DNA from 4 places in the Sphingomonas sp. PvP018 genome. Region 3 is predicted to be linked to each of the others. Evidence: riboswitches for the same ligand, from Rfam matches in the RefSeq annotation. Region 3 holds a riboswitch; each other region holds the start of a gene.
The links. Region 3 has a riboswitch for cobalamin ahead of J3A66_RS16310 (HoxN/HupN/NixA family nickel/cobalt transporter). Riboswitches for the same ligand answer to the same signal wherever they lie in the genome.

Region 1 (7,961 bases), on a different contig from region 3:
GCAATCGCGACCTTCTGCCGCATACCCTTGGAGAAGCCGCCCAGCCGTTGGTCCCACGCCCGGTCCTGCAACCCGGCAGATGCCAGCGCATTGGTGATCGTTCCCCGGTCCTGACGTTGATCAGCGAGTGCCAACAGGTAATCGGCATTCTCAACAGCGCTCAGATGCTCGTACAGCGCGACGTTCTCGGGGAGATAGGCAATGCGTCGGCGTGCCGCGTCAGCGTCCGCACCTGGATCGATGCCGCAGACTGCGATCTGTCCTGCATCGGCACGCACAAAGCCGAGCAAAGCGGACAGGGTGGTCGACTTGCCCGCTCCGTTGCCACCCAGCAATGCCGTGATGCTGCTGGCGGGAACATCGAGCGATAGACCGTCGAGAACGCGATGGTTGCCGTAGGCAACCGCCAGTTCGTGGATAGCAATAGGGTTACCGTTATTATCGGGCATAAGCCTCAATCTAGCTGCGACATGATATAGCGTATCATACGATGTTGTTGCCGCGTTGCAACAGGAGCGGTCCGTCCGCTATTAGAAAAGCAGGTTGCGCTAGAGGACGCCGCCTGAACGCTACACCGTGACGTTCGGTTATGGCGATTGCCCAAGAGCATTGATCGGGATACATCAGCGCCGCTGACCTGCTTTTTGAAGCAGGCTGGCATGATCGCGTCGGTGTCCTGAGAGGGGCTTAATAGGGAACGCGGTGAGGGTGGTTCGCCGCCTGAATCCGGGGCTGTCCCTGCAACTGTAAGCGGCGAGCGCGATGCATATCGCTTCTTCCTTCACAGGGAGGGGCAGCCACTGGGCCGGACGTTCTGTCATAAAGGCCTGGGAAGGCCGTGCATCGTGTGATGACCTGTGAGCCAGGAGACCTGCCGGCGTCTGGTCGCTCTTGCCTGGCCCAGGGGGTGGCCGCGGCACGGTACTCCGTCGAGCGACGACGTGTGCGGTGGGGACCGCACGGGCATGCGTGCCGGTCGCAATCGCGTCCGGCTGGCGCGGATGTCGGCCGTTCGCGGGAGGTCCCTGCCGGGTTCGCCAGACGCCCGGGGGATTACCGTAATGCCGTTCCTATTGTCTCGCCTCGCGCTCGCGGGGGCTATTCTGTCGCCTGTCTTCGCAGCACCGCTCGACGCGCAGACCGCGCCGGATCCCGATACCAGGGACATCCTGGTCGTCGGACAGCATGCCCAGGGCACGCTCACCACGCCGAATGCGACCGGCAGCCGCCTGGGCCTCACGCCGCTCGAGACTCCCGCGACGCTCTCGGTCATCGACGGCGCCACGATCCGCGCGTGGCGACCTGTCCGTGATCGACGCGACGAGCCGCGCACCGGGCATCAGCAACGCGGGCAATCCCGGCAATGGCGGCACCGCACTCGCCGCGCGGGGCTTCAGCGGTCAGGGCTCCGTACTCCAGCTGATCGACGGCATCAGGCTGTTCCCGGCTGCCGGCACGATCACCTTTCCGACCGATCCGTGGATGGTCGAGCGGATCGACATCCTGAGCGGCCCGGCCTCGGTGCTCTACGGCCAGGGCGCACTGGGCGGCGCGGTGAATGTCCTGATGCGCAAACCCGATACGCAGCGGACGCACGTGGAGGGGGAGATCGGCTATGGCTCGCAGGACAGCTTCCATGTCGCGGCGGGTGCAGGGGGGCCGGTCACCGAGCGCCTCTCCTACCGCATCGACGGCAGCTATCGCCGATCGGACGGCTATGTCGATCGCGGCCAGTCGCGCAGCGATGCCGTGTCGGGCACGCTGCGCTGGGCGCCGACCGACACGCTCGTCGTCACCGCGCGGGACGATTATGGCGACCAGAAGCCGATGCGCTATTTCCGCACGCCGCTGATCGACGGTCGGCTCGACGACCGCATCCGGGAACGCAACTACAACACCCGCGACGGCGTCATCCGCTACCGGGACAACCGCACCAGCCTGCAGATCGACTGGACGCCGAGCGATGCGGTCGCCGTCAGCAACCAGGCCTATCGCCTCACCTCCAAACGCTCCTGGCTCAATCTCGAAACCTATTGCTGGGTCGCCGCAGACGGGGTCTGCGCCAACGGCAGTGGCAACACCGGCACACCCGGCGGCGTCCTGCGCACCGACATGACCGGCATCGTCCACGACCAGACGCAGTGGGGCGATCAGGGCAGCGTGACGCTGCGAACAGGCATCGCCGATGGCGTCGGCAACGACCTTGTCATGGGCTTCGACGTCAACCTCATCAAACTGACCTACTCCCACAATTTCGGGTCTGATCCCCAGGTCTCGGAGGTCGATCCCTTCGCGTTCGATCCCGGTCTGGTCGTCGATACGCAGGGGATCGCACCGCGCTATCGGACGCGGACCACCGAATATGCCGTCTTCGCCGAGGACCGGCTTAAGCTCGGCACGCACGTCTCGATCGTCGGCGGCGTGCGCTACGAGCGCGACGCGATCCGCCGCTGGTCGATCGACTATCCAGGCGGCGCCAGCACTGAGACGTTCGCACTCGACAAGCGGCTGCACAATGTGACTTGGCGGGTCGGGAGCGTCTATCAGCCGATCCCGACGGTGTCGCTCTATGCGCAATATGCCACCGGCGTGGACCCGCTGGGGACGCTGACGACCTATTCGACCGGGCAGGTTCAGTTCAGCAATGCGGTCGGCGACTAGGTCGAGGTCGGCGCCAAGGCAGTGTTCCTCGACGGGCATGGCACCGCGACGCTCGCCGCCTACCGCATCGTCAAGAAGCGCCTGCTGGCGCAGCTGACCCCGACGAGCCCGGTCGAGCAGGTCGGCCAGCGATCGGCCAAGGGCATGGAGGCCGCAATATCGCTCGATCTGCCTTACGGCGTCGGGATCGATGCGAACGGCAGCGTGCTCGACGCGACGTTCGACGATTTTACCTCGGGCGGCACGCGCTTCGACGGCAACACCCCGCCGGACGTCCCCGAGACGCTCGCCAATCTCTGGCTACGCTGGAACGCCACGCGCGCGCTCCAGGCGCGCGCCGGGTTGCGCTATGTCGGGCGTCGCTATTCGGACAACGCCAACAGCTTCCGCGTTCCCAGCTACACCACGGTCGATGCCACGCTCTCCTATGCGGTGACGCCGCACCTCGCAGTCGATATCCACGCCTACAATATGTTCGACCGGGACTATGCGCTCAGCACGTACAACAATCAGCAGTGGGTTCTTGGTCGTCCCCGCTCAATCGACGTGTCGTTCCGTGCTAGCTTTTAACGCCTTCATGCGACCGGAGTTTGCCAAGACTGCCCGGCGCTGGCTGTACCTCGTACATCGCTGGATCGGCATCGCCAGTTGCCTGTTCTTCGCCATGTGGTTTCTGTCCGGGCTGGTGATGCTCTACGTGCCCTATCCCTCCCTCTCGCCAGCGCAGAAGCTGGCTGGAAGCGATGCGCTCGACTGGGCAGCAGTGAACGTGCCGCCCCCGCTAGACGGCGGACGGCTACCGAAGGAACTGTTGCTCGAGATGCGCGACGGCACGCCTGTTTGGCGCGTGACCGGGTGGGATGGAACGCACACCACTTTTGCCGCCAGTCGCGGTACCGTCTTGCGACCAGTCGATGCTCTTTATGCTGGTCGGGTCGCTGGCCGCTTTGGCAACGCACCGACGAAGCACGTAGAACGGCTGACCCGGGATCAGTGGACGGTTGCTGGCGGCTTCGATCGGCACCGTCCCCTTTGGAAGGTTGCGCTGGCCGACGCCTCCGGCACGGAGGCCTATGTGTCGTCGAATACGGGCGCCGTCGTTCAAGTGACCACCCGTCGCGAGCGGTTCTGGAATTGGGTCGGCTCGGTGCCGCACTGGCTCTATCCGACGGTTCTAAGACAGGATCAAACGGCTTGGCGTCAGGTCGTGCTATGGGTGTCTGGTCCCTGCATCGCTGCGGCGGTCGCGGGAATGTGGATTGGGATCCTGCGGACCCGCATCGGCGCACGGCGCTTCAAGGGCGGGCGAATGACACCCTACAACGGCTGGATGCTCTGGCATCATGTCGCGGGGCTGGTGGGTGGTGCCTTCCTAGTTGCCTGGATCTTTAGCGGTTGGCTGTCGGTCGATCCCGGCCATCTGTTTCGTGGGACGAAGCCAGACGAGGCGGCTATGCGGATCTATCAGGCCTCTGATCCGATGCCGGACCTAGCACTCGACCGGCTCCGCATAGCAGGCGAGGGTGCGGTGATAGCGCACTTGACTCACCATGCGGGAACCCCCCTCGTCCTGCTGTCCTATCACGACGGGCGGCGAGTAGTGTTGAATGCGGTCACACTCGCGCCATCCCAAGCTACAGAGGTGGCCATCGTGAGGGCCGTACGTCATCTGGAGAGCTCCGCGCCGCTACTCTCGGTCGATTGCCTGACGGCGCCCGATGCATACTGGTATGCGGTCGGGATGCTACCGCGTCTACCAGTGTTGCGGCTGCGTTTTGCCGATCCGGCGCAGACTTGGTTCTATGTCGATCCCGCTACCGGGGAAGTTCTCCGGACGGTTGATGAACGACAGAGGGTGTACCGCTGGGTATTCAACCTCCTCCACAGATGGGATCTGAACACGCTGACATTGCACCGGCCGGCCTGGGATGGACTGATCTGGGTGTTCTCGATCGCCGGTGTGGTGACGTCGATAAGTGGTATCTGGCTTGGTTGGAAAAGGCTCGCACGGTAGCGGTTTTTGTAGCCAGCTTTTCCGGAAACCGAGGAGGCTGCGGCTACCGTCCAAAATCACCTGTTTTTCGCACAGTCGTGATTACGACCGGGTTTTCCGCGCATCTTACCGCTGCATGGCGATAATTGATGGATTTTAGACTGGCGGCTTTCGGGATCGGACGGCATTAAAGCGGCCACGGTCCCAGGTGCAGCGGATGATCATCGACAAGATCGCGCCGTTCGCCGGAGAAATCGGCCCGCACTATGCGGGCACTACGCAGAAATGCCGAATCGATCTCGAATTGCTATGTCGAGGCCGATAACTGGATTGCCACAACAAGGATAGTGGCATGACGGCGTGGCATCGGTCGCGGCGTGCGGATCTCGGTTTGCGCGCCTCTGGACTTCTTCTCTGCGCTATAGCGTACGCTGCGGCTTTAATACTGAGCGCGATGCATATTTCATCTCAGAATGCCGGCGTATTTGCGTACGCTTTTGCAGCGATATGCTTCCTGGGAGCGAGCGCCGGCAGCGCGCTGGTGATGCTCGGCCACCATCTGTCCGATGAAATCGAGCTTAGCGAGCGCTGGCGCCCCCGGTCTCGTGACACCTTCCTGCCTCCGGAGAACTCGAAAGCCATGAATACGACGGAACCTGCATTGCTCGTGGTTGGACGCGATACCGATGGCAGCTGGACGGTACGCGAGAGTGCAGGGGCGATGCTGGGACGTTTCCCCTCCGCCCAAGCTGCGGAACGCTTTGCTCAAGGCGAGCGGCGTGGCCGCACCACCGTTGCAATCGCGACGTCCGCAGGGTTTCAGCCACGGATCGCTGGTCGTCTGAGCCTACGCACCGACGGGGTCGGATTGCCGGAAACCGCTCGTGCCTAGATTACCGCCCCGTCTCGTCGGCGTGATGCTGATCGCGGCATCGGGGGCATCGACCCTCGTGCACCGCTCGGTCTACCAGGCGGCTAACCAAGGACCGGCGCAAACTGCGGAATTCGCACTTGGATTGTTGACCTTCATGCTCGCAAGCGCCGGTATCCTCCTGCTGGTGCATGGCGGCAAGCTTCTAGAGCGGGGCAACGCTTCTAGCCTAACGCCTGAGACACAGCTGGCGGACATCGCTGCAAGGCTGATGGAACCGATAAAGGTGCATGGACGCATTTACGATACCCGACACGGCGCCGCCTTGATGCAGGCACGTCACGCTATTCGGACGTCGCGGCGCTTGGTCTCTCGCAACACGCCGCACGGTAAGCCTCTGCTCGGGACCAGACGCTCCATCCTGTCGATTTGGCGCTGATCGCGCTTTGCTGTGCCTGTCATTGCCGCCTACCTTTACCGGCACGGTCGCCGTGTTCGTGAGGTCTCGATCGACGAACGTGTCGATTGCCCGAGCGACCGGTCGGAGTTCGTCTGGATCGGTTTGTCCGACCCGTGCGAAGACGAGTTCGATACGCTGCGTGAGCTATATGGTCTGCATCCTTTGGCGGTCGAGGACGCCCTGAAGGACGGGCAGTTACCCAAGGTCGATGTTTACGGTAACCAGTTGTTCGTGATCGGGCGTACAGCGCATCTGACTGACGGCCATATCGTCTATGGCCAGACTGCGACCTTCCTGGGTCACAGCCACATCATAACCGTGCGTCAGGGGTCCACCCGCTCGCACAAGACACTGCGCCAGCATCTTGAGGCCGCTCCCGACCTTCTGGGGCAGGGGGGCGATTATGTCCTCCATGCGGTGCTCGACTTCATCGTCGATGGGTATCTGCCGTTGATGACGGCGCTCGAGGAGGAAGTCGCGGCGATGGAAGAGCGCATGCTCGACACGTTCCTCGACCGTGCGCAGATCGCGCGCATCTTCTCGTTGCGACGCGACCTGATGCGGTTCGATCGCATTCTGGTGCCGATGGAAGAGGTCGCCCGTAAGCTTGCGCGCAACGATCTGCCCTGCGTCGATGCCGAAGCACGGCATTACTTCAGCGACGTTCTCGATCATATTCGCCGCATCGAGGCGATGGCGAGTGGCCTGCGTGAGGTCCTCACATCGGTATTCGAATTCAGCAACCTGATCGAGCAGCAGTGCACCGGCGTCATCACTCGTCAGCTGGCTGCCTGGGCCGCGATCCTCGCTGTCCCGACCGCGATCGCCGGCATCTACGGCATGAATTTCGAACATATGCCCGAACTGCGCAACCCTTACGGCTACCCGATCACGCTCGGCGTCATTCTGACCATCTGTTCTGGCCTGTACTGGCGCTTCCGCCGGACGCGCTGGCTGTAGCGCCAAGGCGGCAAATGCGACGAGCCGTTGCCAATGCTACGGCCGCACTATGGGGTTTACTGGAATCGATCTCGAATCACTATGCCGGGGGTCGTAATTGGGGTGCGCGGGCGCCTGGACGCTCGATCATAGAGGCACGAAGGCGAACATGTCGTCTGAACCCAATCCGGAGCCCGATGAACGCGGGCTCGTCATCTACGTCGGGCAAGACAAGGCGGGCCACTGGCTCGTGCAGGATAACGGCAAGAAATTGGAAGGCCGTTTCGTGTCGCGCAGCGCGGCGCTGAGCTTCGCCAAAGGCGAATGCCAGATCTACCATGCAAGCCTGGAAATGGCGGGCATCCCACTGGTTCCGTTGATCCCGTTCGGTCCGGTGACCGCAGCTGATTTCCAGCTGCCCCGCGCAGCCTGAGAGGGCACTGACATGACAACCAGAATGCAATGGGATGGCGCACCATCGGGGTCAGCCAACCACACGCGACCGGCATCGTCCGTGACTGCTGGCAGCCGCGTCGCGCAGAGCGATCCGCGTTGGCCGCGTATCGTATCTGCACTTTTCGATCTCCGAGAAAGGCATCGGCACTCCGTTCGTATCGTCGACGCCGACTGTGCTTGCGGAACGCTGCTGATCGAAGCGGCAAGGTACGCTCGCGTGCTCGGGTTTACCGCGATCGAGGGCCACGGCATTGATGGAGCACCGACGATGATCGGGCGTGCCGGTGCAGCCGCGATACGGTTGCACGAGCCTGCGATCGGCCTCACCTTCGAGCTTGCCGATATGGCGCAGGCGTTGGCACGGGAAGCCGATTTCCCAGCCGACATCGTGCTATGCCACGACCGTCACGGGGAGAGCGATCAGTCCGGCATCGCCGGGCTACTGGCTGCTGCCGGCGACCTTGTCATCGGCGACCCGATATCGGCCGTTACACACAGGCAGGCAGCATGACCCGGCGCGACCTGCAATGGAAAGCTGGCGGCTTTACGCTGACGGCCATCTCCTGCGCCTTGTGCACGGC
Region 2 (7,961 bases), 400 kb from region 3:
TCTGGGCGATGTCCGGATCCGCGGCGACGGTGATCTCGTGCAGGTGCTTGGCCTCGATCGCCAGCGTCGAAAGCGGCTGGCTGATCTCGTGGATCACCGCCACCGACATGGCGCGCAGCGTCTTCAGCCGTTCCGCCTGGAACAGCATGCGGTCGCGGCGCGACAGGTCGCTCTGGGCCCGCGCCTGCGCATCGGCGAAGCTGCCCGCGAGGTAGCCGACGACGACGATCGATGCGAGGCTCATGTGCAAGGCGAGCCGTTCGGCGACGGGCAGGTCGGTCGCGGTAAAGGGCAGGACGATCGCCGCCACGATCACGATCGCACACCAACCCGCGGTGCGGCCGAAGCGCAAACCGATCCAGGCGACCGCGAGCAGCGCCGGGGCGGCGGGGACGCCCAGCCCGATCGCCGCCAGCAGCGTGCTCGCGGCGATCGCTGCGCCGAGGACAATGGCGGCTTCGGCCAGTCCGGCAAGCTGACGCAGCGTCGGGCGGTGCAGTGCCCGGGGTCGGTCCTGCCCCGCATGGACCACCCAGAGCAAGGGCGGGGCGATCAGCAACACGCCGAGCAGGTCGCCGACGACAAAGCCCGTCAGCGATGCCACCGTCTGACGCAGGCCCGAGACGCCCGTCAATTCGGGACTGAACAAGGTCCAGGGCAGCGCCGCCATGGTCGCCGCGACCGGCGCGGTGACTGCGGCGAGGCCGAGCGGCATCGGCGCGACGCCGAGGCTCGATTGCGACCGCGCCGCGACGTGGCGGACCAGCCAGACGACGATGCCATAGGTCAGCGCGGGCCGGGCGACGCCGTTTGCCGCGGTCAGCCAGCCGGCCTGGCCCGGAACGATGATGCCGGCGATCGTCTGCACGATCAGTTCCGCCGCCATCACCGCCAGCGTCAGCCGCGGGCCACGGCTCCATAGCAGCGCCAGCCTGACGCCAGCGGCGGGATAGAGCAGCGAGTAGAAGCCCTGACCGCCCCAGCCTGCCGCGGCCTGGTGCGCGGCCGCGAACGCCGCTGCATAGCCGATGAGCCAGGGAAGGTCGGTCAGTCGTGGCACTGTTTTGCCGGCTACGGCACCGATCGAGAGGCGGGGCGAAGAGGGAGGCAGCGGCATTGAGGGCTGCCTAGCCGCATCCGGCGCCGATAGGCCATCGGGGAAATTCCCGGGTTTTCGACGCGGCGGCGATGGCCATGATGATCGCGAGCCAGCTCCGGGAATGTATCGATGCCAGCCCATAGTGTCTCGCGATCGCGGAATCGTCACCGTGTAACGCGCGCCACAGCACGATGACGGACGGACCTAATCCGATTCACGAGGTGCGCGAGCTCTGGTACCAGGAGGATGGCAGCGTTATCGTCTACAGCCATCAGGTCGTGCCGCGGCGGTGGTGGAACCGCCTGACGCGGCCGATCGGCGTGCTGCTGATCGTGCTCGCCGTCGCGTGGCCCGCATTGCTGCTATCTCATGGATGGACATGGCTGGGTCTGGCGTTTGCCATTGGCGACGTGTGCGTCGTGTTCGTCGGCCGCGATCTGATCCTGTGGGGGGCCAGGCGCTGGAGTGATCCGTAGGCAACCGCGCTTAACGCGGAATCGGAAGGTCTGCGCAGCAGGGCGGGTGCCCTGACGGGCTTGTCGCTCGCCAGGGCACATCATGAATGGCCGGCTCCCCCGACCGGCGGGTCAGTCGCCGGGGAGGGCGGCACCGGCGACTGCGAACAGATCCGCCGCGGAGTGGCGGGACAGGTCGATCGGAAACGCCGCGCTCATCGACACGCCCGCCGGCGCGTCGTTCGCATCGAAGCCGAGCGCGCGGCAGGCCGCCACGCTTGCCTTGGTCCTGCAGGCGAGCCCGCCGCCATGTGCAAAGACGTTCAGCAGCACCCGGCGTGCGTGCGAGCGCGGCCGGATGCGCAGATCGGGAACGTCGGTATAATAGATCTCCAGCGCGCCGGGGCAGAGCCGGGCGAGATCGTCGAGCAGCGCCTCGCGCTCGTTCGGTGCGGCGGTCGGTTCGGTGCGGAGCGCTTCCTCGTCGCCGTCGGTTTCATCGTCGGCCTCGCTCTCTCCAGCCAGATCCTCGACGGCGGGTGCGGGGCGGTCGGCGAGCAGCCGGGCGAGCCGCTCCTCGAACGCGACCGGATCGACCGCTGGCGCGTCGCCGGGTTCGGTGCCGTCGTTGCAGGGCGGCATGAACGCGGCAATGAGATCCCGCTCGATCGGCGCGAGCCAGTGCTTCTTCACCCATGCGCTCGGCCGCTGCCCGGGCTCGGGGAGAACGGTCGCGGCCAGGTCGCGCGGCAATTGGAGATAGGTGAAGCCGAGGTGATCGAGCATCGTGGCCTCGTTCCCCGGCCCGAACACATCCCAGTGTGCGGCTGCGAGCTGCGCCTTGGCGAAGGTGCAGCTGCCGCCCTTGCGCTGGAGAAGCGGGCTTTCATCGCCGTTCAGCGCCAGCATCGCGACGATCGTCTCGATCGGTCCGTTGGGCTCTGCGGCGGCGAGCGCATGCAGATGCTTGAGATGCCGACGGGCGAAGGTGACATAGGGCGAGCGCAGCGTCTGATAGGTGACGTGCTTCTCCCAGCGCTCGAGGACCGATCCGCCAAAGGGCCGCTCAGCCTTGCCGGCATATAGGCCGACATAGACGAGCCGGTCGTCATGGAACATGCCGTAGATGCCGGGCCCGCGCAGTGCCTCCGGCTCCCCCGCCCAGGGTGCCCGCGGTACGGCGCGCAGGTTCATCCATGCCGGCTTGCCGAGCGTGGGCGGCACGGGACGCAGGGTAAACAGCTCGGAAGCCCGGTAAAACGGCATGCGCAATGTCTCCTCATGGGGTGGCTATGCGGCTTAGGCGGACGCGCGCGCGACCGGCTATCCGGGGTTTTCCCGGGGGGCGACATCGCCGGCGGCCCGTCCCGCGGGCTGCCGGTCACGGGGCGCGCTAGAAGCCGACGCGAAGCGAGACGTCGACGGCGCGGGGACGACCGAGGACCCATTGCTGATTGCTGTACGTGCTGATCGCATAGTCCCGGTCGAACAGGTTGTAGCCGTGGATGTCGACCGCGAGCCGTGGCGCCACTGCATAGGAGAGCGTGGCGTCGATCGTGGTGTAGCTGGGGACGTGGAAGCTGTTCGCATTGTCCGAATAACGAGGCCCGACGTAGCGCAGGCCGGCGCGCGCCTGAAACGCGCGCGTCGCGTTCCAGCGCAGCCAGAGGTTGGCTAGCGCCTCGGGCACGTCCGGCGGGGTATTGCCATCGAAGCGCATACCGCCTGAGACGAAGTCGTCGAACGTCGCGTCGAGGATGCTGCCGTTCGCATCGATCCCGACACCGTAAGGCAGATCGAGCGACACCGCGGCCTCGATACCCCTGGCCGATCGCTGGCCAACCTGCTCGACCGGGCTCGTCGGGGTCAGCTGCGCCAGCAGGCGCTTCTTGACGATGCGGTAGGCGGCGAGGGTGGCGGTGCCGCGACCGTCGAGGAACACGGCCTTCGCGCCGACCTCGACCTGATCGCCAACCGCGTTGCTGAACTGCACCTGCCCGGTCGAATAGGTCGTCAGCGTCCCCAGCGGGTCCACGCCGGTGGCATATTGCGCATAGAGCGACACCGTCGGGATAGGCTGATAGACGCTTCCGACCCGCCAGGTCAGATTGTGCAGCCGCTTGTCGAGCACGAACGTCTCGGTGCCGGCGCCGCCCGGATAGTCGATCGACCAGCGGCGTATCGTGTCGCGCTCGTAGCGCACGCCACCGACGATCGAGACGTGCGTGCCGAGCTTCAGCCGGTCCTCGGCAAAGACCGCATATTCGGTCGTGCGCGTGCGATAGCGCGGTGCGATGCCTTGCGTGTCGATGATCAGACCGGGATCGAACGCGAAGGGATCGACCTCCGAAACCTGCGGGTCAGACCCGAAATTGTGGGAGTAGGTCAGTTTGATGAGGTTGACGTCGAAGCCCATGACAAGGTCATTGCCGACGCCATCGGCAATCTGTGTTCGGAGCGTCACGCTGCCCTGATCGCCCCATTGCGTCTGATCGTGGACGATGCCGGTCATGTCGGTGCGCAGGATGCCGCCCGGCGTGCCGGTGTTGCCGCTGCCGTTGGCGCAGACGCCGTCCGCGGCGATCCAGCAATAGGTTTCGAGATTGAGCCAGGAGCGTTTGGAGGTGAGGCGATAGGCCTGGTTGCTGACGGTGACCGCATCGCTCGGCGTCCAGTCAACCTGCAGGCTGGTGCGGTTGTCGCGGTATCGGATAGAGCCGTCGCGTGTGTTGTAGTTGCGTTCCCGGATGCGGTCGTTGAGCCGACCGTCGATCAGCGGTGTGCCGAAATAGCGCATCGGCTTCTGGTCGCCATAATCGTCCCGCACGGTGACGACGAGCGTGTCGGTCGGCGCCCAGCGCAGCGTGCCCGACACGGCATGGCTGCGCGACTGGCCGCGATCGACATAGCCGTCCGATCGGCGATAGCTGCCGTCGATGCGGTAAGAGAGGCGCTCGGTGATCGGCCCCCCTGCGCCTGCCGCGAGATGGAAGCTGTCCTGCGAGCCATAGCCGATCTCGCCCTCCACGTGCGTCTGCTGCGTATCGGGTTTGCGCATCACGACATTCACCGCGCCGCCCAGTGCGCCCTGGCCGTAGAGCACCGAGGCCGGGCCGCTCAGGATGTCGATCCGCTCGACCATCCACGGATCGGTCGGAAAGGTGATCGTGCCGGCCGCCGGGAACAGCCTGATGCCGTCGATGAGCTGGAGCACGGATCCCTGACCGCTGAAGCCCCGCGCGGCGAGCGCGGTACCGCCATTGCCGGGATTGCCCGCATTGCTGATGCCCGGTGCGCGGCTCGTCGCGTCGATCACCGACAGGTCGCCGCGCGCGCGGATCGTGGCGCCGTCGATGACCGAGAGCGTCGCGGGGGTCTCGAGCGGCGTAAGGCCCAGGCGGCTGCCGGTCGCATTCGGCGTGGTGAGCGTGTCCTGGGCATGCTGTCCGACGACCAGGATGTCCTTGGTGTCGGGATCCGGCGCGGACTGCGCATGGACTTGTGCTGCGAGGACAGGCGACAGAATAGCCCCCGCGAGCGCGAGGCGAGACAATAGGAACGGCATTACGGTAATCCCCCGGGCGTCTGGCGAACCCGGCAGGGACCTCCCGCGAACGGCCGACATCCGCGCCAGCCGGACGCGATTGCGACCGGCACGCATGCCCGTGCGGTCCCCACCGCACACGTCGTCGCTCGACGGAGTACCGTGCCGCGGCCACCCCCTGGGCCAGGCAAGAGCGACCAGACGCCGGCAGGTCTCCTGGCTCACGGGTCATCACACGATGCACGGCCTTCCCAGGCCCTCATGACGAAACGTCTGGCCCAGTGGCTGCTCCTTCCTTTGCAGGAAGAAGCGAAATGCATCGCGCTCGCCGCTTACAGTTGCAGGGACAGCCTCGGCTTCAGGTGGCAAACCACCCTCACCGCGTTCCCTATTAAGCCCCTTTCGGGGCACCGACGCGATCATGCCGTCCTGCTCGGATCGAACAGGTCAGCGGCGCCGGTCTATCCCGGTCAGGATCGTTCGGCAATCGTCCGGCGAGCGGCGCGATGGCGGCTCGATCGTCCTGCTCGATTGCTGTGATCCAGAAGCTCCGTTTGGCGCGATGCGCGTCCTCGATCAGGAGGCGGCGGTGCCGCACGCTCTGTGCGGGGATGCCACGCTGATGGCATGCAGGATTAAGGGATCGAGATGAAGAACGTGAAGAGCCGTCAGGCTGTGACGGCGATGCTGCTGGCTGCGGCATCGGCGGGTGCCATGATCCAGCCCGTTGCCGCGCAGACGGTGGCACCGGCCGAGACGCAGGCGGAAACCCGCATGACGACTGCGGCGGCTCCGTCCAGCGCCGGCAAGCCCGCGCTGGCGCAGGCCGGTGTGGCCGGCACTGTCGAAGCCAAGGGTGATTCAGCCAGTGCCGCCGCGCCGCAGATGACCCGCGACAATGGTGCGCCGATCGGCGAGAACCGCCACTCGAAGGCGGCGGGCGACCTGGGCCCCGTCCTGCTCGAGGACACGACGCTGATCGAGAAGCTCGCACGCTTCGACCGGGAGCGCGTGCCCGAGCGCGTCGTCCATGCCCGCGGAACCGGTGCCCACGGCGTGTTCACCGCGACCGCGGACATTTCGAGCATCACCGGTGCATCGCTGTTCATGCCCGGCAAGCAGACGCCCGTGTTCGTCCGCTTCTCGACCGTGATCCACCCCTCGGGCAGCCCCGAGGGCATGCGGGATCCGCGCGGCTTTGCGACCAAATTCTATACCGATCAGGGCAATTGGGATCTGGTCGGCAACAACCTGCCGATCTTCTTCATCCGTGACGCGATCCAGTTCCCGGATATGATCCACGCGCTCAAGCCCTCGCCTGTGACGAACAAGCAGGACCCCAATCGCTTCTTCGACTTCTTCTCGGCCACGCCCGAGGCGACCAACATGCTCGCGCATGTCTATTCGAACCTCGGTACGCCGGCATCCTACCGGACGATGGACGGCAACGGCGTCCATGCCTTCAAGCTGGTGAATGCCAAGGGCGAAACAATGTTCGCCAAGTTCCGCTGGATCAGCCGCCAGGGCGTGCGCAACCTGAACGGCGCGCAGGTCGCGACCGCGACCTGGAACTACCTGACCGACGATCTTTATGGCGAGATCGGCAAGGGCAACTTCCCCGTCTGGGACCTGATGGTGCAGACGATGTCGGCGTCGGCGTTCGCCAAGCTCGACTATAATCCGTTCGACGACACCAAGGAATGGCTGGGCGTGCCGTTCCGCAAGATCGGCGAGATGACGCTCAACAAGGTGCCGACCAACTTCTTCGACTATACCGAGCAGTCGGCGTTCGCACCGGCCAACCTCGTGCCGGGGATCGAGGCTTCGCCGGACCGGATGCTGCAGGGGCGGCTGTTCTCCTATTCGGACACGCAGCGCTATCGCATCGGCGCCAATGCGATGCAGTTGCCGGTCAATCGTCCGCTCGCGAGCGTCGTCAACAATTACCAGGACGGCCAGCTCGACCATAGCAACCGCGCGTCCGACGTGAATTACTTCCCGGCGGCGACCGCGGCAAAGTCGACCGATGCCCGCTTCCGCGCCGCGCCCTATGGCATCGACGCGACCGTCGATGCGAAGCCGATCGCCAAGACCAACAACTTTGCCCAGGCGGGCGAATTCTACCGGGCGCTCAAGCTGCAGGACAAGGCGGATCTGGTCACCAACCTGGCGGGTGATCTCAATGTCGTGACGTCGGCGCGGACGAAGACGATCATGGTCAGTTACTTCTATCAGGCCGACAAGGACTTCGGCACGCGCCTGGCAACCGCGGTGAACGTGCCGATCGCCGACGTGTCGCGCGCGGTGGCGGACTATCGCGCCGCCAACCCGGGCCAGAGCGCCCGCTGATCCCGGGGCAGGCGGTGCGCCACGGCGCGCGCCTCCTGCCGTGACAGACTTCAAGGAATGAGACCGACGATGCTGACTTATCTTGCCGCGCTGCTCGCCGCTGCTGGGCCACAGGCCGCTGCGACCGAGCGACAGACGCCTCCTGCGGTCGCGGCCTTGCCATCACCCGAGCGTCGCCAGCAGCTGCTGTTCGAGGCGGCGCGGCTCGGCCGGACGGACATGATCGAGCCGCTGCTCAAGGCCGGCGCCGACATCAATGCCTATGACGAGCGCGGTTTCACGCCCGTGATCCTGGCGGCGTATAACGGACAGCTTGCTACGGTCGACGCGCTGATCGGCAAAGGCGCCGACGCCTGTCGCCCCGATCGTGACCAGGGCAACAGCGCGCAGATGGGTGTCGCGTTCAAGGGCGAGGATGCGATCGCGGCGCGGCTGCTGAAGGCAGGGTGCGACGTGAACGCCCGCAATCACGCCGGGCAGACCGCGCTGATGATGGCATCGCTGTTCAATCGCC
Region 3 (7,961 bases):
GCGGCGCCGCGTCGCTGCTGCTGACCGGGCTCGTCGTCGAGGCGGCGCTGATGCCGATCGCAGTCTATCATTTCCACAAGGCCGGGCTGTACGGCGCGGTCGCCAATATCGTCGCGATCCCGCTGACCACGTTTGTCGTGATGCCGTTCGAGGCGCTGGCGCTGCTGCTCGACACGATCGGGATTGGCGCGCCCGCCTGGTGGCTGGTCCAGCATGCGCTCGACGCGCTGCTGTGGCTCGCGCGCGGCGTGGCGCATGCACCGGGCGCGGTCCGCGCGCTGCCGGCGGTTCCCGATGGGGCGTTTGCGCTGATGGTCGGCGGCGGGGTGTGGATCGCGCTGTGGCGGACGCGGTGGCGACGGATCGGAATGCTGCCCTTGGCGATTGGCGCGATCTGGGCGCTGACGACGCCGTCACCCGATATACTGGTCACGGGCGATGGTCGCCATGTCGCGGTCCGGACCGCCGCCGGGCTCGCGCTGCTTCGCGATCGGGCGGGGGATTATGTCCGCGATACACTGGCGGAGAATGGCGGGGTCGATGGTGAGCCGCTGCTGCTCGCGGATCAGCCCGACGCGCGGTGCAGCCGCGACCTGTGCCTGACCGATGTCGTCGCCCACGGCCGGGCTTGGCGCGTGCTGGCCACGCGCAGCGTTTACCGGGTGCCGATCGCGGAGATGGTTGCCGCCTGCCGGCGCGCGGACATCGTCATCAGCGAGCGCGGGCTGCCGCGCGGTTGTACGCCGCGATGGCTGAAGCTCGACCGGTCGATGCTCGCGCGGACCGGGGGGATCGCGTTGACGTTGACCACGGGGCGGATGGTGACGGTGCTCAATCCGGGGGACCGGCACCCGTGGCGCGATCCACCGACGCTGGCGCGGCCAATGCGACGGTTCGGGGCGGCGGGCGATCAGCATGGGCTGGCCGGGGGGGCGGCGTCGGTCCGGTTTCGGGTGCCGGCTCGGGGGTGGTCAGAGCGATAGGTCGCGATTGGGTATGTCGGGTCATGATCCTGCGAAAGTGGGGCCTCCGATTGGGAGGGCCGCAATTCCGAAACGCGGACGATGGTGCCTGGGGCCGTTGGTCACGAACGCCACTGCCGGTTGCGTGGCGGTGATGACCGCCAGCGCCACCCGGCATTCGTCAGTCGTAGCGGCGCAGGATACCCGACAGCTTGCCCTGAACCCGGACCTGTGCGGGCGCATAACGCTGCGGGTCATAGGCGCGGTTGGCCGGGTCGAGCCGGACCATTGCGCCTTCGCGGCGGAAATATTTCAGCGTCGCTTCGCTGTCCTCGATCAGCGCGACCACGATTTCGCCGTCGCGGGCGATCTCGGTACGGCGGATCAGCGCATAATCGCCGTCGAGGATGCCGGCTTCGACCATCGAGTCCCCCGAAACCTCCAGCGCATAATGCTCGCCGGTGCCGAGCAATGCGGCCGGAACGGCGAGCATCGAACTGCCTTCAAAGGCTTCGATCGGGACGCCGGCGGCGATCCGGCCGTGCAGCGGGATCTCGACGACGTCGTTCGCCGCGATGCGGGCGGGCGACGCGGGCGTGGCGCTGGCCGTGTCCGGCGCAGATACGGTGCCGGCCGATGCCGCAGCCGCCTTCGGCCCCGACTTCGCCGCAGTCTGTGCGATTGCAGCCTCGGGACGCTCGGGCATCCGCAGCACTTCGAGCGCGCGCGCCCGGTTGGGCAGGCGCCGGATGAAGTTGCGCTCTTCAAGCGCGCTGATCAGACGGTGCACGCCCGATTTCGATTTCAGGTCGAGCGCGTCCTTCATCTCCTCGAACGAGGGCGACACGCCCGTCTCGGCAAGGCGGTCGTTGATGAAGCAGACAAGCTCGTGCTGCTTGCGCGTGAGCATAACGGTTCTCCGTCCGGAACAGACGAGGAACTTCTATGGAACACTTGCAGCTTCGTCAAGCGGTGACGTCACGCGATGACGAGGATTTCCGCCGAGTCGCCCGCCCTTGCCGCCGGCGCGTCGCCGTCGCGGACGATCAGGCAGGACGAGCGGGCGAGCGTCAGCAGCATCGAGCTGTCCTGGATGGTCGAGGCATAGGCGCGACCGTCGCGCAGTTCGGCGCGCATATAGTCGGTCCGCGACTGGTTGGGCGGAAGATCCTCGCCGAGCAGCGCGTGCGTCGTCTGCGGCAAGGGATCGCGCGCGCCGAGCATGTGCGCGACCACGGGGCGGACGAAGAGGATGGCGGTGACGAAGGCGGAGACCGGGTTGCCAGGTAGGCCGAGCAGCATCGTCCGCCCGAGCGCGCCCGCCATCATCGGCTTGCCCGGGCGCAGCGCGATCCGCCAGAAGTCGATTGCCCCGCCAGCCGCCTCGATCGCGGGGCGGACGAGGTCGTGATCGCCGACCGACGCGCCCCCCGTGGTCACGAGCAGATCGGCATCGACCCCGGCAAAGGCGTCACGCAGCGTGTCGAGCCGGTCGGGGAGGATTCCGAGATCGATAATGTCGACGGGCAGGTCGGCGAGCATCGCGGCGAGCATGATGCCGTTTGATTCCGGTAGCGGGACGGGGTCGCTGGTCGAGCCGGGCGGAACGAGCTCGTCCCCCGTCGCGGCGACCGCGACACGCAGCCGGCGGCCGACCGACAGCGTGCCGTGTCCGCCGGTCGCAGCGACCGCAATGCGCGCGGGCGTCAGCCGATCGCCGGCCGCGATCAGCCGCGTGCCGGTCGCGAAGTCGAGCCCCTTGCGGCGCGTGTTGCGGCCTTCAAAGGCGGGGCCTTCGCCGTCGAGTATCAGCCGGTCGCCGTCGCGTGCGGCCTCTTCCTGGACAAGGACGGTATCGGCGCCGGGCGGCATCGCCGCGCCGGTGAAGATGCGCGTCGCCTGTCCCGCGCCGACTGAACCGGTGAAGGGGCGGCCGGCCGCGCTCTCGCCGATGACCGTCCACGGCCCGGGCAGATCTGCATAGCGGATCGCATAGCCGTCCATCGCCGAGAGGTCGGTCGCGGGCTGGGTGCGGCGGGCGAGAATGTCCTCCGCCGCCCAGCGACCCATCGCCGAGCGCAGCGGCACGGTTTCGGCCGGCACGCGCGATGCCATGGCGAAGAGTCGGGACTGGGCTTCGGCGACGGGGACGAGAGGGCGCATGCGGGCTCCGTTCAGCGGGGCGATGAGGGTCTGCGCTGCTCGCACGAATGCCGGGGGGCGGAAAGCGGGCAACGCCGCGACCGGCAGGAGGCCGGTCGGTTATGTGATCAACGTACGAGGTGCGGCAGACGTTGCGGTAAGATGGGACGACATGGCCGGCGTTGCGCCGCACGCAAATCCTGTCGTCAGCGCGGGCAAAACGCGCTAGCCCTGTGGCGCAGGTCCGACGCAAGCCGGATCCGCACAGATCGCGTCGGTGCCCTTCGGGGCTTGAATGGGAATGCGGTGCGGGGTTCGCCCCAAGACCGCAGCTGTCCCTGCAACTGTAAGCGGCGAGCGACACGCACGCGCCCCCGGCGACGGGGGCAGCCACTGGGCTGATGGCCTGGGAAGGTGTGCGTCGAGCCTTGACCCGCGAGCCAGGAGACCTGCCGGCGTCTGGTCGCTCTTGTCCCGGTCCAGGGGGTGGCCGAGGCACGGTGAACGCCGTCTGAGCGACGACCATGCGGCGGGGGCCGCATCGGCGACGCATGCCGGCCGCTCAAGGCGTCCGGTCGGCGCGCGTCCCGGTCGTTCGCGGCAGGCCCCCGTCCTCGTCGGACGCCGGGGATGTGCCAATGACCAAGATCATGACCGGGCGGACTGCCGGTCGTTCGACGCGACACCGGATCGGCTGGATGTTCGCGATGCTGGTGGCGGCCAATATCGCCGCTTGGGGATGGGCGTTCGCGCTGTTCCAGGCGCAGCCGCTGATGCTGGGCACCGCGATGCTCGCCTGGGGGCTGGGGCTGCGGCATGCGGTCGACGCGGATCATATCGCGGCGATCGACAATGTGACGCGCAAGCTGATGCAGGACGGGCAACGGCCGATCGGGGTCGGCTTCTGGTTCGCGGTCGGTCATTCGGCGATCGTCCTGATCGCCGCGGTCGGAATCGCGCTGACCGCGAGCGCGCTGGCGCAGTTCGAGGCGTTCAAGCAGGCGGGCGGGGTGATCGCGACGCTGGTCTCCGCGCTGTTCCTGTTCACGATCGCGGCGATGAACCTGATCATCCTGCGATCGGTGTGGCGGACCTTCGGCCATGTCCGCGGCGGCGGGCGTTATGTCGAGGAGGATCTCGACCTGCTGCTCGGCAATCGCGGGCTGCTCGCGCGGCTGTTCCGGCCGATGTTCCGGCTGGTCACGCGCAGCTGGCACATGGCGCCGCTCGGCTTCCTGTTCGGGCTGGGGTTCGACACCGCGACCGAAGTCGCGATTCTCGGCCTGTCGGCGAGCCAGGCAGCGGACGGGCTGTCGATCGGCACGGTGCTGGTGCTGCCGGTGCTGTTCGCGACGGGCATGGCGCTGGTCGACAGTGCCGACGGGGTGGTGATGCTCGGCGCGTATGAATGGGCGTTCGTGAAGCCGATCCGCAAGCTGTATTACAACATCACGATCACGCTGATCTCGGCGATCGTCGCGATCGCGATCGGCGGGATCGAGACGCTCGCGCTGCTGGCGTCGAAGCTGGGCCTGAGCGGGGGCGTTTGGGACGTCGCCGCGACGCTGGGCGAGAATTTCAACGGGCTGGGCTTTGCGATCATCGCGCTGTTCGTGGCGTGCTGGGTGCTGAGTTTCGCGATCTACCGGTGGAAGCGGTTCGACGAGATCGAGGTGGTGCGGGGGTAACAGGCAGCGTCGTCATCCCGGGCTCGACCCGGAACCTGGAGCCAGACACCGGATCATGCACGGCCCTGGGTCCTGACTTTCGTCAGGATGACGGAGGTCAGGTGCATTGGCACAGTCCCCAAACTCCTCTAAACCCAACCCCGAGGTTTGGTTCTACCGAACCTCAACAGATCGCGCCGGTGCCCTTCGGGGCTTGAATGGGAATGCGGTGCGGGAGCTTTGCCTCCCAATGCCGCGGCTGTCCCTGCAACTGTAAGCGGTGAGCGAGACGCACAGGCCCCCGATGCGGGGGCAGCCACTGGGTCGCAGGACCTGGGAAGGCGTGCATCGAGCTTCGACCCGCGAGCCAGGAGACCTGCCAGCGTCATGGTCGCTCTTGCCTTGATCCAGGGGATGGTCGCGGCACGGTACTCCGTCTGAGCGACGAACGCGTGCGGCCGTCAGGTCGTGCGCGCGTGTGGCTGCGGGCGTCCGTCCGTCCGTGGCTGTCGTTCCGACGCCCGGAGAGTATCGCATGACCGACCCCCAGCCGACCCTGGCCAAGATTCCCGTTACCATCGTCACCGGGTTTCTCGGCGCGGGCAAGACCACGCTGATCAGCCACCTAATCCGCAACGCCGGGGGCCGGCGGCTCGCGGTGATCGTCAACGAATTCGGCACGCTCGGCATCGACGGCGATATCTTGAAGGGGTGCGCAATCCCCGATTGCCCGGCCGAAAATGTCGTCGAGCTCGCCAATGGCTGTATCTGCTGCACCGTCGCGGACGATTTCATCCCGACCGTCGAGACGTTGCTCGCGCTCGACCCGCGGCCCGACCATATCCTGATCGAGACGTCGGGGCTCGCCCTGCCCAAGCCTTTGCTCAAGGCGTTTGACTGGCCCGCGATCCGGTCGCGGATCACGGTCGACGGGGTGATCGCGCTTGCCGATGCGGAAGCGGTCGCCGCGGGACGGTTCGCGCCCGACCTCGCCGCGATCGAGGCACAGCGGCGTGCGGATCCGAGCGTCGATCACGAGACGCCGCTTGCCGAGGTGTTCGAGGACCAGCTCGCCTGTGCGGATCTGGTGCTGCTGACCAAGGCGGATCTGGCGGGCGAGGCGGGGGTGGCTGCGGCGCGCGCGGTGATCGCGGCGGAATCCGCGCGTGCGTTGCCGGTGATCGCGCTGACCGACGGGGTGATCGATCCGCGCGTCGTGCTGGGGCTGAACGCGGCGGCGGAGGACGACATCGCGGCGCGGCCGTCGCACCATGATGGCGCGGACGATCACGAGCATGACGATTTCGACAGCATGATAGTCGAACTTGGCGAGATCGCGGACCCGGCGGCGCTCGCCGCGCAGATCGAGACGTTGGCGCGCGACGCCGACATCCTGCGCGTGAAGGGCTATGCCGCGGTAACGGGCAAGCCGATGCGGCTGCTGGTGCAGGCGGTCGGTGCGCGGGTGCGGACGCAATATGACCGGCCGTGGCGTGCCGACGAGGCGCGACAGACTCGGCTGGTGGTGATCGCCGAGCATGACCGGATCGACCCCGCAAGGATCCGGGCCGCGCTTCAGGGCTGACGGCGATGCACGTCGTCTTCCGCGAAAGCCACGGGCTGGAGGAGAGTGCGGTCCCGCAGGACCTCGCGCAGAGCCCGGCGGATCTTGTCGTCCTGTCCTTTTCGGACGGGGATCTCGGCGCGTTCGCGGCCGGGTGGCGACGTGCGGCGGCGAACGGGAGGCCGCTGCCGTCGCTTCGGCTCGCCAACCTGTCCGCGCTCACCCATCCGCTGTCGGTCGATACCTATGTCGAGCGGACGCTGGCGGGGGGGGAAGGCGCGAAGGGGATCGTGATCCGGCTGATCGGCGGGCGGTCCTACTGGTCCTATGGGTTGCAGCAGGTCGAGGCGCTGGCGCGGGCGCGGGGGATCGCGCTGGCGGTGCTGCCCGCGGACGGGCGGATCGATGCGCGGCTCGATGCGGCGTCGACGGTGCCGGTGTCGACGCTGCGCCGGCTCGCCGCCCTGTGTGACGATGGCGGCGCGGTCGCGGCGCAGGCGGCGCTGGCGCAGATGGCGCTGGCGGCGGGGCTCTATGCCGGGCCGGTCGCGGGGGTGAAGACGGTCCCCGAGGTCGGTGGCTGGCAGCCGCGCGACGGGGTGACGTGCCCGGCGGCGTTCGCGATGACCGCGACGCGGCCGCGGATCCTGCTGATCTTCTATCGCTCCTACCTGACCGCTGCCGATCTCGACCCGGTCGAGGCGCTGCATGCCGGGCTGAGTGGGGCGGGGTTCGACGTCGTCGGGCTGTTCGCGCCGTCGCTGAAGGCGCCGGGCGTCGCGGGGTGGCTCAGGCGCTGGGTCGTCGCGCTCGCCCCGGCGGCGATCGTCAACGCGACCGCCTTTTCCGGCCGCGGCGCGGACGACAGCTCGCCGCTCGACGGGGCGGGGGTGCCGGTGTTCCAGGTCGCGCTGGCGACGTCGGACCGCGCCGCCTGGGGGGGGTCGACGCGCGGGTTGTCCCCCGCTGACCTGGCGATGCACGTCGTCCTGCCCGAGGTCGACGGACGGCTGTTCGCGGGCGTCGCGAGCTTCAAGGAGGACGGCGTCCGCGACGACGCTCTCGGCTATGCGCGGCGCGAGCACCGGGCCGAGCCCGCCCGGATCGCCGCGATCGTCGCGCGCGTCGCGGCCTGGGTGCTTCTGGCGGAGCGGCCGGTCGCGGAGCAGCGGCCCGCGGTCGTGCTGTCGACCTATCCGGGCAAGGATTATCAGATGGCGCATGCGGTCGGGCTTGACGCGCTGGCGTCTGCCGAGGCGATCGTCGAGGACCTGGCGGCCGCGGGTTATGCGACCGGGGAGACTGCATCCGGAGGCCTGGCCGAGGCGCTGGCGACGGGGCGGATCGGGTGGCCGGTCGCGGCGTATCGCGCGGCGCTTGGGGGCTTGCCGGCCGTGTTGCGCGATGCACTCGAGGAAAGCTGGGGGGCGCCCGAGGACGATCCGGGCTGTGTGGACGGCGCGTTCCAGTTCGCGGGAGTCGAGCGCGGGGGCGTGGTGATCGCGCTCCAGCCCGAACGTGGACGGAGCGCGGCGCGGGTCGGCGAGTATCACGACCTGTCGCGCTGTCCCCGTCACGCCTATGTCGCCTTCTATCTGTGGCTGCGCGCGCGGGGGAGCGATGCGC
Region 4 (7,961 bases), 2.9 Mb from region 3:
CGATTGCCGCGCGCGCCGGGAGGTGGTCGTACGGCGGCCTATTATCAGCGTCGGGGTTTCCTGACGGGTACCGGCACGCTCGTCGACGAACTGGTGCAGCGTCTCGGGCTTGCCAATCTCGCGACCCGGCTTGGCAAGCCGGCACTCTCGCAACTGTCGCTCGAACAAATGGCGCTGGCACGCCCGGACTATCTCATCGTCGAGAGCGCCACCGACCGCGTGACCGATCAGGGCATCGAAATGCTGCATCATCCGATTCTCGACGGGATTCCCCGTCTGCGCATCCCCGAGGCGTGGACCGTCTGCGGAGGGCCTGCCTATGTCCTGGCAGCGCAAAGCCTTGCGGCCCAGTTGCGCACGCACCGGCCAACTGGTCCTCGCCGCGACCGTTAGAACTCGACGCCGGCCTGGGCCTTGACCCCGCCCCGGAACGGATGCTTGACCTGCCCCATCTCGGTGACGAGATCCGCTGCGGCAATTAACGCCTCGGGCGCGTTGCGCCCCGTCGCCACCACATGCGTCATCGCGGGTCGCGCTGCGAACCCCGCAAGTACTTCGTCGAGCGGCAGATAGTCGTAGCGCAGGACGATGTTGATCTCGTCGGCGATGACCATGGCATAGCTCGGGTCGGCGATCATCCGGCAGACCTCGTCCCACCCCTCGCGCGCCACCGCGATATCACGGGCACGATCCTGCGTATCCCAGGTAAAGCCCTCGCCCATCGGCTTGAATTCGACCAGATCGGGAAAGGCGTCGAAGATGACCTTCTCACCGGTCGTCATCGCACCCTTGACGAACTGTACGATCCCAACCTTTCGCCCGTGTCCCATCATCCGCACCGCCATGCCGAGCGCCGCGGTGGTCTTACCCTTGCCCGGCCCGGTGTGGACCATGAGCAGGCCCTTTTCGATCGTCTTGGCCGCGACGATCTTGTCCTGGACGACCTTCTTCTTGGCCATCCGCGCCGTGTGCTCCGCCTCGCTCCGCATCAGAATGCTGCCTTCACGCCGGCATAGGCACCGCGACCCTGACCGACATAGCTGAACACCTCCTCGTACCGCTCGTCGAACAGGTTTTCGACCCGACCGAAGACCGATAGCCGGGGCGTCAGCTTGTACGCCGTGTTCAGGTTGACGAGGACATATTCCTGGAGCGAAACGCGGACAGGGACATAGCTCGGATCGGTATAGGCGTCGTCCTGCTGCCTGCCGTTATACCTGACGGTGAGCGTTGCCGAGGCGCGCTGGTCGCGGCTGAACGCGGTCATGTTGACGCTGCCGATATGGTTGGGGCGCCGGATCTCCACGCCCCCGTCCTCGCGCGCCTTCAGATAGGTATAGGCGAGGTCGAAGCGCAGCTGCGGAATTGGCTGGGCTGTAGCAAACACCTCGACGCCATGCTGCGTCGATCGCGTATTGCGGTTGCCGGGCGTCGCGACGAAGTCGGGGGCAGGATAGGTGGTAAAGATCTCGTTCGTCAGCCGACTGTCGAAATAGGTCGCGCCGATCGTCGCACGATCCCCCCCGAAAGCCTGTTCGACCCCGGCTTCCCACCCCTTTGACTTTTCCGGCTTGAGGTTGGGGTTGCCGATATAACGACCGTCCGAATAGCCGAAGAGATCGAAGTAGCCGGGGTTCTTCACGCCCGTCCCGTAGGCGCCGCGCACCCGCGTTCCGGTCGCAAAGCGATAGCTCGCCTGCGCGCGGTAGGTGGTGGTGTCGTCGAACCGGTTATTCTCGTCGCGCCGCACCGATCCGCCGATCGCTAGCGCGTCGTCGATCACGACGTCATACTGTCCGACGATCCCGACATTGTCGGTGTGCCGCCGCCCTGTGAAGACGAACTCCGAAGGGACCGGACTAAGCGTCTGAAATTCCTCACGCTCGACATCGACTGCGGCGGTCAGCCGATGCCGGATGCGATCGGTGCCGAACCGGAAGGCGCTTTCGAACGATCCCTTGTACCGGCGTCCCTTGTTGCCGAAGCTCAAGGCATCGTCGACCAGCGCCCGGCGTGTCGTATCGGCAAACTGGCCGCTGAGCGCATTCGTCCAGCGGCCATCCGCCAGCGCGAGTTCGGCGCGAACCAGCCCGTAATATGCCTCGACCGTGCTGCGCGCGCCTGGCGTATCGACGATCGTGCCGAACTGCGGGCCGCTCAATGCCGTGTCGTTGCTGTCGGCATCGGTATAGCTATAGCGCCCGACGCCCGTGACCTTCAGCGTGTCGGTCGGCGACCAGCTGAGCTTGCCCGTCGCGCCGACGCTCTTCGCGCCGATGTCGCGAGATCCGCCCCGTGCGGTCGGCGTGCCGTCGGTGAGGTAGGTCGAGCTCGACAGCGCGTAATCGAGATTGCCCGCCACGCCCGCGACCCGGGCGCCTCCCGAAAACGTGCCGAACGATCCCCCTTCGGCCCGCAGTGATACGCCCGGGGCCTCCGCGCCGCTCAGCGTGAGATACTGGATGACGCCGCCGATCGCGTCAGACCCGTACAGCGCCGATTGCTGGCCGCGCAGCACCTCGACCCGGGCCGCTTCGTCGGCGATCAGCGTGCCGAAGTCATATTCGCCCTGATAGGGATCGGACACTTCGATCCCGTCGATCAGCACGAGCACGTGATTGCCCTCCGACCCACGGATCCGGACCTGCGTCGTCCCCCCGACCGCGCCGGTCCGGCTGACCGCCAGTCCGGGGACGTCGCGTAGCACGTCGGACACGATCCGGGTCTGCCGCTGGTCGAGCGTGGCGGCGTCCAGCACCGTCACCGACGCCCCGAGCTGATCGGCGGGAACCGCGTCCCCCGATCGCGATGCGGTAACCACCAGCTCGGCGTCACCCGCTGCCGCCTCGCCCGTGCCCGCAGTAACCGGATCAGGCTCGGCCGCGGCCGGCGATGCAAAGGCCGTGGCGGTGGCGAGCGCCACAAGCGAAACGAAAACTCTGGTCATGAAACGATACCCCCGGCGTCACGAGCAACCGGCCGGGGCCTGCCGTCCGATGCTACGGACAGCCGGCGCAACGCTTGGGGTGTACACCGAACCGCACCCGCCCACGCGCACCGATGCGGCCCCCGCCGCATGGTTCGTCGCTCAGACGGAGTACCGTGCCGCGGTCATCCCCTGGACCATGGCAAGAGCGACCGAGCGCCGGCAGGTCTCCTGGCTCGCGGGTCGACGCCCGATACGCGACCTTCCCGGGCCCTGCGCTTGCGCTCAGGCCTAGTGGTCGTCCCCCCGTGATGAAGGGACATGCGCACCGCGCTCACCGCTTACAGTTGCAGGGACAGCCGCGGCATAAGGAGGATCGCCTCCCGCACCGCATTCCCTTTGAAGCCCCGAGGGGCACCGACGCGATCTGCGACCCCGGCCTTCACCGGTTTCGCAGGGCGACGGTAGCGCAGAAATTTCCTGCCGCCAATGGGCCTAGAGTCGCGCGAGGATCGCCCGCGCCTGGCGCAGGTGCGGCGCATCGATCATCCGCCCATCGAGCTGCAGCGCGCCCGCCTCGGGAGCTGCTGCAAACGCTGCGACGACGGCATGCGCGCGTGCAACGCTCGCCGCATCCGGCGTGAACGCGGCGTTGATCGTGGCGACCTGCGACGGGTGAATCGCCATCATGCCGGTGAAGCCGTCGCGGCTGCCACGCGCGGCATAGGCTGCCAACCCGTCAATGTCCGCGATTGCGGGATAGACCGTCTCGATCGCCGCGACGTCCGCCGCATGCGCGCCCAACAGCAGCAGCGACCGGACGAGCTTATAGGGTTCGGTATAGGACCCGTCGTCCTCCCGACTGGTCGCTGCGCCGATCGCCGCGGGCAGGTCCTCGGCGCCCCAAGTCAGGCCACATAACCGGTCGTTGACCCGCGCATATTCGCCCAGGGTGAAGATCGCGGCAGGCACTTCGGTCGCGATCGGCAGGATCGGCGGACAGTCATCGCCATAAGCCTCGACCAATGCGAGGACGGTCGCGGGTCCAGTCGCCTTGGGCAGCATGATTGCATCGGCACCCCTCGCGGCAGCGAGATCGTCGTCCAGCCACCCCGAGTCGATTGGATTGATCCGCACCATCCACACGACGTCGGTATGGTCCTGCAACGCGGCCCGGACCGCCTCGCGGGCAACAGCCTTACGGGAGAGCGCTACCGAATCCTCAAGATCGAGGATGATGGCATCCGCCCCGCTCGCCGCAGCCTTCGCAAAACGCTCGGGCCGGTCTGCAGGCACAAACAGCAGCGAGCGTAACCTCATGCCGGCGTCCGCAGCAGCAGTGCCGAGCGGAGGCACTGACAGACGATCTCGTCACGCTGGTTGATCAGCTGGTGCATGAATGTGACGATCCCGGCGTTCGGGCGCGACCGGCTGGGCTTGAGCTCGGCGACCTCGGTCTCGGCGCGCATCGTGTCGCCGATGAAGACGGGTTTTGGATGCACGAGCTTGTCGTAACCGAGATTGGCGACGAGCGTCCCGAGCGTCGTGTCCCCCACCGACAGGCCGACCATCAGCGCGAAGGTGAAGGTGCCGTTGACGAGGATCTGGCCAAATTCGCTCGCCTTCGCCGCTTCGGCATCGAGGTGCAGCGGCTGCGGGTTGTGCGTCATCGTCGAAAACAGGAGGTTGTCCGTCTCCGTGACGGTGCGGCGGATCTCATGGATGATCCGGTCGCCAACCGCCCATTGGTCGAAATAGCGGCCGGCCATCAGTCATCCTTCTCGATACGCGCGAGCACCATGCCATCGCTCACCTGCCCGCCTTCGATCGCGGCTAGTTCGGCGACCGTCCCGTCGAACGGCGAGATGAGCGAATGCTCCATCTTCATCGCCTCCAGCGTCACGAGCTTCTGCCCCTTTGCGACATGGTCCCCGATAGCCACGTCGACCGCGATGATCCGTCCCGGCATCGGTGACAAGATCGCGCCATCCGCTGCCGCCCCCATCGCCGCGCCAGACGCACGCCAGGGCCGCAACTGCCAGGTCTGCCCGGCATCGGAAACGAGGGCGGCATCGACTGGTTCATGGACGCCGCGACCGTCGAGATCGATCGTCACGACGTCGTCGTTGAGCAGGAACCGCGCCGTCTTCAAAGGTACCGCGTTGAGGCGAAAGCCCGCCATCGGTTCGACGCGTACGAGCGTGCGCGCGGCCTCGATCAGCGCTTCCTCGCTGGGCTGCGCCGGGGGCATCAGCGCCGCGCCTTCGCGGGCGATCAGCCCGGTATCGAGCGTTCCCGCGACAAATTCCGGATGGTCGAGCGCCTGGACGAGAAACCCCGCATTCGACCGGACCGGCCAGACGACCGCCTTGTCCAGCGCCTCCGCCAACGTCTCGCGCGCGGCTTCACGCGTGTCGCCCCAGGCAATCACCTTGGCGATCATCGGGTCGTAATAGGGCGAAATGTCCGCCCCCTGTTCGACACCCGTATCGACCCGCGTCGCATCACCCAGATCGAACGCCTCGAGCCGCCCGATCGACGGCAGGAACCCCTTGGCGGGATCCTCCGCATAGAGCCGCGCCTCGATCGCCCAGCCGCGGATCGCAAGATCATGCTGCTGCAGCGGCAACGCCTCGCCGCTGGCAATCCGCAGCTGCCACTCGACAAGGTCCTGTCCCGTGATTTCCTCGGTGACGGGATGCTCGACCTGCAACCGGGTGTTCATTTCCATGAACCAGATCCGATCGGCGCGCAGGCCTTCGCTCGCATCGGCGATGAACTCGATCGTACCCGCGCCGACATAGTTCACGGCCTGTGCCGCGCGCACCGCCGCCGCGCAGATCGCCGCGCGCGTCGCATCATCCATGCCGGGGGCCGGGGCCTCCTCGATCACCTTCTGATGCCGGCGCTGCAACGAACAGTCGCGTTCGAACAAATGGACGACGTTGCCTTGCCGATCGCCGAACACCTGCACCTCGATATGCCGCGGCGAGAGGATATATTTCTCGATCAGCACGTCGGTATTGCCGAACGACGCAGAGGCTTCGCGCTGGCACGACGCGAGCGCGTCGGCAAAGTCGGCGGACGCATCGACGCGGCGCATACCCTTGCCGCCGCCGCCCGCAACGGCCTTGATCAGGACCGGGTAGCCAATGGCATCCGCCTCGCGCTGGAGCCGATCGGGCGACTGGTCTTCCCCCAGATAGCCCGGTGTCACCGGGACCCCGGCCGCCATCATCCGCTGCTTCGCGGCATCCTTCAGCCCCATCGCGCGGATGCTGTCGGGATCGGGGCCTACCCACAGGATCCCTGCGTCGAGCACGGCCTGCGCGAAGTCCGCATTCTCGGACAGGAACCCGTACCCCGGATGAATAGCCTCAGCGCCGGTGGCGCGCGCGGCGGCGATGATCCGTTCGCCGACCAGATAGCTGTCGCGCGCCGGGCTCGCACCGATATGCACCGCCTCGTCCGCGTGCCGGACATGCAGCGCGCCCGCATCGGCATCGGAATAGACCGCGATCGTGCGGATTCCCAACGCCCGAGCTGTGCGGATGATGCGGCAGGCGATCTCGCCACGATTGGCGATGAGCAGTGATTCGATCATTGCGCGGGGCATCCGGTGGTCCGCTTCGACCAGGTGATGTTGAGGATCTTCCACCGGCCCGCTTCGCGCACCATGTCGAAATGGTCGGTCCCGCAATGCGCGACCCGGCCGTCGATGGTGAAGACATAGGGCGACCATACCATCGCGATATCGCCATCGATATCCACGGCGGAATCCGTCAGGCGTTCCGCATATCGCTCCGGCCCGGGCTTCAGACCGGCGGCGAAGTCGGACCAGGCGGTCCGGCGGATGATGCGCGTGCCGTCGGCCTTTTCTTCCACGACCGTAGCCCCCCCCTCGGGGCGCACCTGTGCGAGCAGTGCCTGGCCATCGCGGGTGGCCAGCGCGGCCAACATCGCGTCGATCGGCACCATGACGCCGGCCTCCTCCGTCACCACGGCTGGCGGCAGGCCGGTGCCCTTGACGATCGGCTGGACCGGCGTGACCTGACCCGCGGCCAGCAGAAACGATAGCAGGATCATCGGCTTACATCCTGAACACACCGAACGCGGGGCGTTCGGCGATGGGAGCGTTGAGCGTCGCGGCGAGCGCGAGGCCGAGCACGTCGCGGGTCTGCGCAGGATCGATGATCCCGTCGTCCCACAGCCGCGCGGTCGCGTACCAGGGATTCCCCTCGTCCTCATATTTCTGACGAACCGGCGCCTTGAACGCTTCCGCCTCCTCCGCCGTCCAGTCGTCCGCGTCGCGGTGAACGGTGGCGAGGACCGAGGCCGCCTGTTCGCCGCCCATCACACTGATCCGGCTGTTCGGCCAGCTGAACAGGAAGCGCGGCGAATAGGCGCGTCCGCACATGCCGTAATTGCCGGCGCCGAAACTGCCGCCGATAAGCACCGTGATCTTCGGCACGGTCGCGGTCGCGACTGCCGTCACGAGCTTTGCACCATGTTTGGCAATGCCTTCCGCCTCGTACTTCCCGCCGACCATGAAGCCCGAGATGTTCTGGAGAAACAGGAGCGGCACCTTGCGCTGGCAGGCGAGCTCGATGAAATGCGCGCCCTTCTGTGCGCTTTCGCTGAACAGGACACCGTTGTTGGCGAGGATCGCGACAGGGAGCCCGTGGATATGCGCGAACCCGCAGACCAGAGACGTACCATAAAGCGCCTTGAACGCATGGAATTCGCTGCCATCGACAAGCCGTGCGATTACTTCGTGTACGTCATAAGGTGCGCGGACGTCGGACGGCACGACACCGTAAAGCCCCTCGGCGTCGTGTTTTGGAGGGCGCGCGGGTTGCCGGTTCACCGTGACAGGGACCTGTGGCGGCAAAGTCGAGACGATGTCGCGAACGATCGTCAGCGCGTGGTCGTCCGATTCCGCGACATGATCGACGACGCCCGACCGTCGTCCATGCGTGTCCGCGCCGCCGAGGTCCTCCGCGGAAATCACCTCGCCCGTCGCCGCCCTGACCAG

Region 1: it holds a riboswitch for cobalamin, as region 3 does, so the genes downstream of both, J3A66_RS18545 (TonB-dependent receptor) here and J3A66_RS16310 (HoxN/HupN/NixA family nickel/cobalt transporter) in region 3, are expected to answer to the same signal.
Region 2: it holds a riboswitch for cobalamin, as region 3 does, so the genes downstream of both, J3A66_RS14440 (TonB-dependent receptor) here and J3A66_RS16310 (HoxN/HupN/NixA family nickel/cobalt transporter) in region 3, are expected to answer to the same signal.
Region 4: it holds a riboswitch for cobalamin, as region 3 does, so the genes downstream of both, J3A66_RS03225 (TonB-dependent receptor) here and J3A66_RS16310 (HoxN/HupN/NixA family nickel/cobalt transporter) in region 3, are expected to answer to the same signal.

The regions. Positions count from the first base shown of each region.
Region 1 covers NZ_JAGIOU010000002.1:95,742-103,702, forward strand. The annotation lists gene J3A66_RS18540 (ATP-binding cassette domain-containing protein) at 1-449, opposite strand, end outside; cobalamin riboswitch at 653-894, shown strand; partial or broken gene J3A66_RS18545 (TonB-dependent receptor) at 1,309-3,231, shown strand; gene J3A66_RS18550 (hypothetical protein) at 3,218-4,675, shown strand; gene J3A66_RS18555 (hypothetical protein) at 5,007-5,546, shown strand; gene J3A66_RS18560 (hypothetical protein) at 5,569-5,964, shown strand; gene J3A66_RS18565 (magnesium and cobalt transport protein CorA) at 5,977-6,945, shown strand; gene J3A66_RS18570 (hypothetical protein) at 7,094-7,357, shown strand; gene J3A66_RS18575 (class I SAM-dependent methyltransferase) at 7,370-7,891, shown strand; gene J3A66_RS18580 (hypothetical protein) at 7,888-7,961, shown strand, end outside.
Region 2 covers NZ_JAGIOU010000001.1:3,240,748-3,248,708, forward strand. The annotation lists gene J3A66_RS14425 (ATP-binding protein) at 1-1,060, opposite strand, end outside; gene J3A66_RS14430 (hypothetical protein) at 1,291-1,575, shown strand; gene J3A66_RS14435 (hypothetical protein) at 1,687-2,820, opposite strand; gene J3A66_RS14440 (TonB-dependent receptor) at 2,948-5,119, opposite strand; cobalamin riboswitch at 5,287-5,528, opposite strand; gene J3A66_RS14445 (catalase) at 5,747-7,447, shown strand; gene J3A66_RS14450 (ankyrin repeat domain-containing protein) at 7,517-7,961, shown strand, end outside.
Region 3 covers NZ_JAGIOU010000001.1:3,638,993-3,646,953, forward strand. The annotation lists gene J3A66_RS16295 (ComEC/Rec2 family competence protein) at 1-983, shown strand, start outside; gene lexA (transcriptional repressor LexA) at 1,144-1,872, opposite strand; gene glp (gephyrin-like molybdotransferase Glp) at 1,941-3,125, opposite strand; cobalamin riboswitch at 3,363-3,576, shown strand; gene J3A66_RS16310 (HoxN/HupN/NixA family nickel/cobalt transporter) at 3,803-4,792, shown strand; cobalamin riboswitch at 4,953-5,170, shown strand; gene cobW (cobalamin biosynthesis protein CobW) at 5,307-6,356, shown strand; gene cobN (cobaltochelatase subunit CobN) at 6,362-7,961, shown strand, end outside.
Region 4 covers NZ_JAGIOU010000001.1:768,035-775,995, forward strand. The annotation lists gene J3A66_RS03215 (ABC transporter substrate-binding protein) at 1-393, shown strand, start outside; gene cobO (cob(I)yrinic acid a,c-diamide adenosyltransferase) at 390-995, opposite strand; gene J3A66_RS03225 (TonB-dependent receptor) at 989-2,947, opposite strand; cobalamin riboswitch at 3,130-3,363, opposite strand; gene J3A66_RS03230 (CoA ester lyase) at 3,422-4,246, opposite strand; gene J3A66_RS03235 (MaoC family dehydratase) at 4,243-4,695, opposite strand; gene J3A66_RS03240 (biotin carboxylase N-terminal domain-containing protein) at 4,695-6,530, opposite strand; gene J3A66_RS03245 (hypothetical protein) at 6,527-7,012, opposite strand; gene J3A66_RS03250 (carboxyl transferase domain-containing protein) at 7,017-7,961, opposite strand, start outside.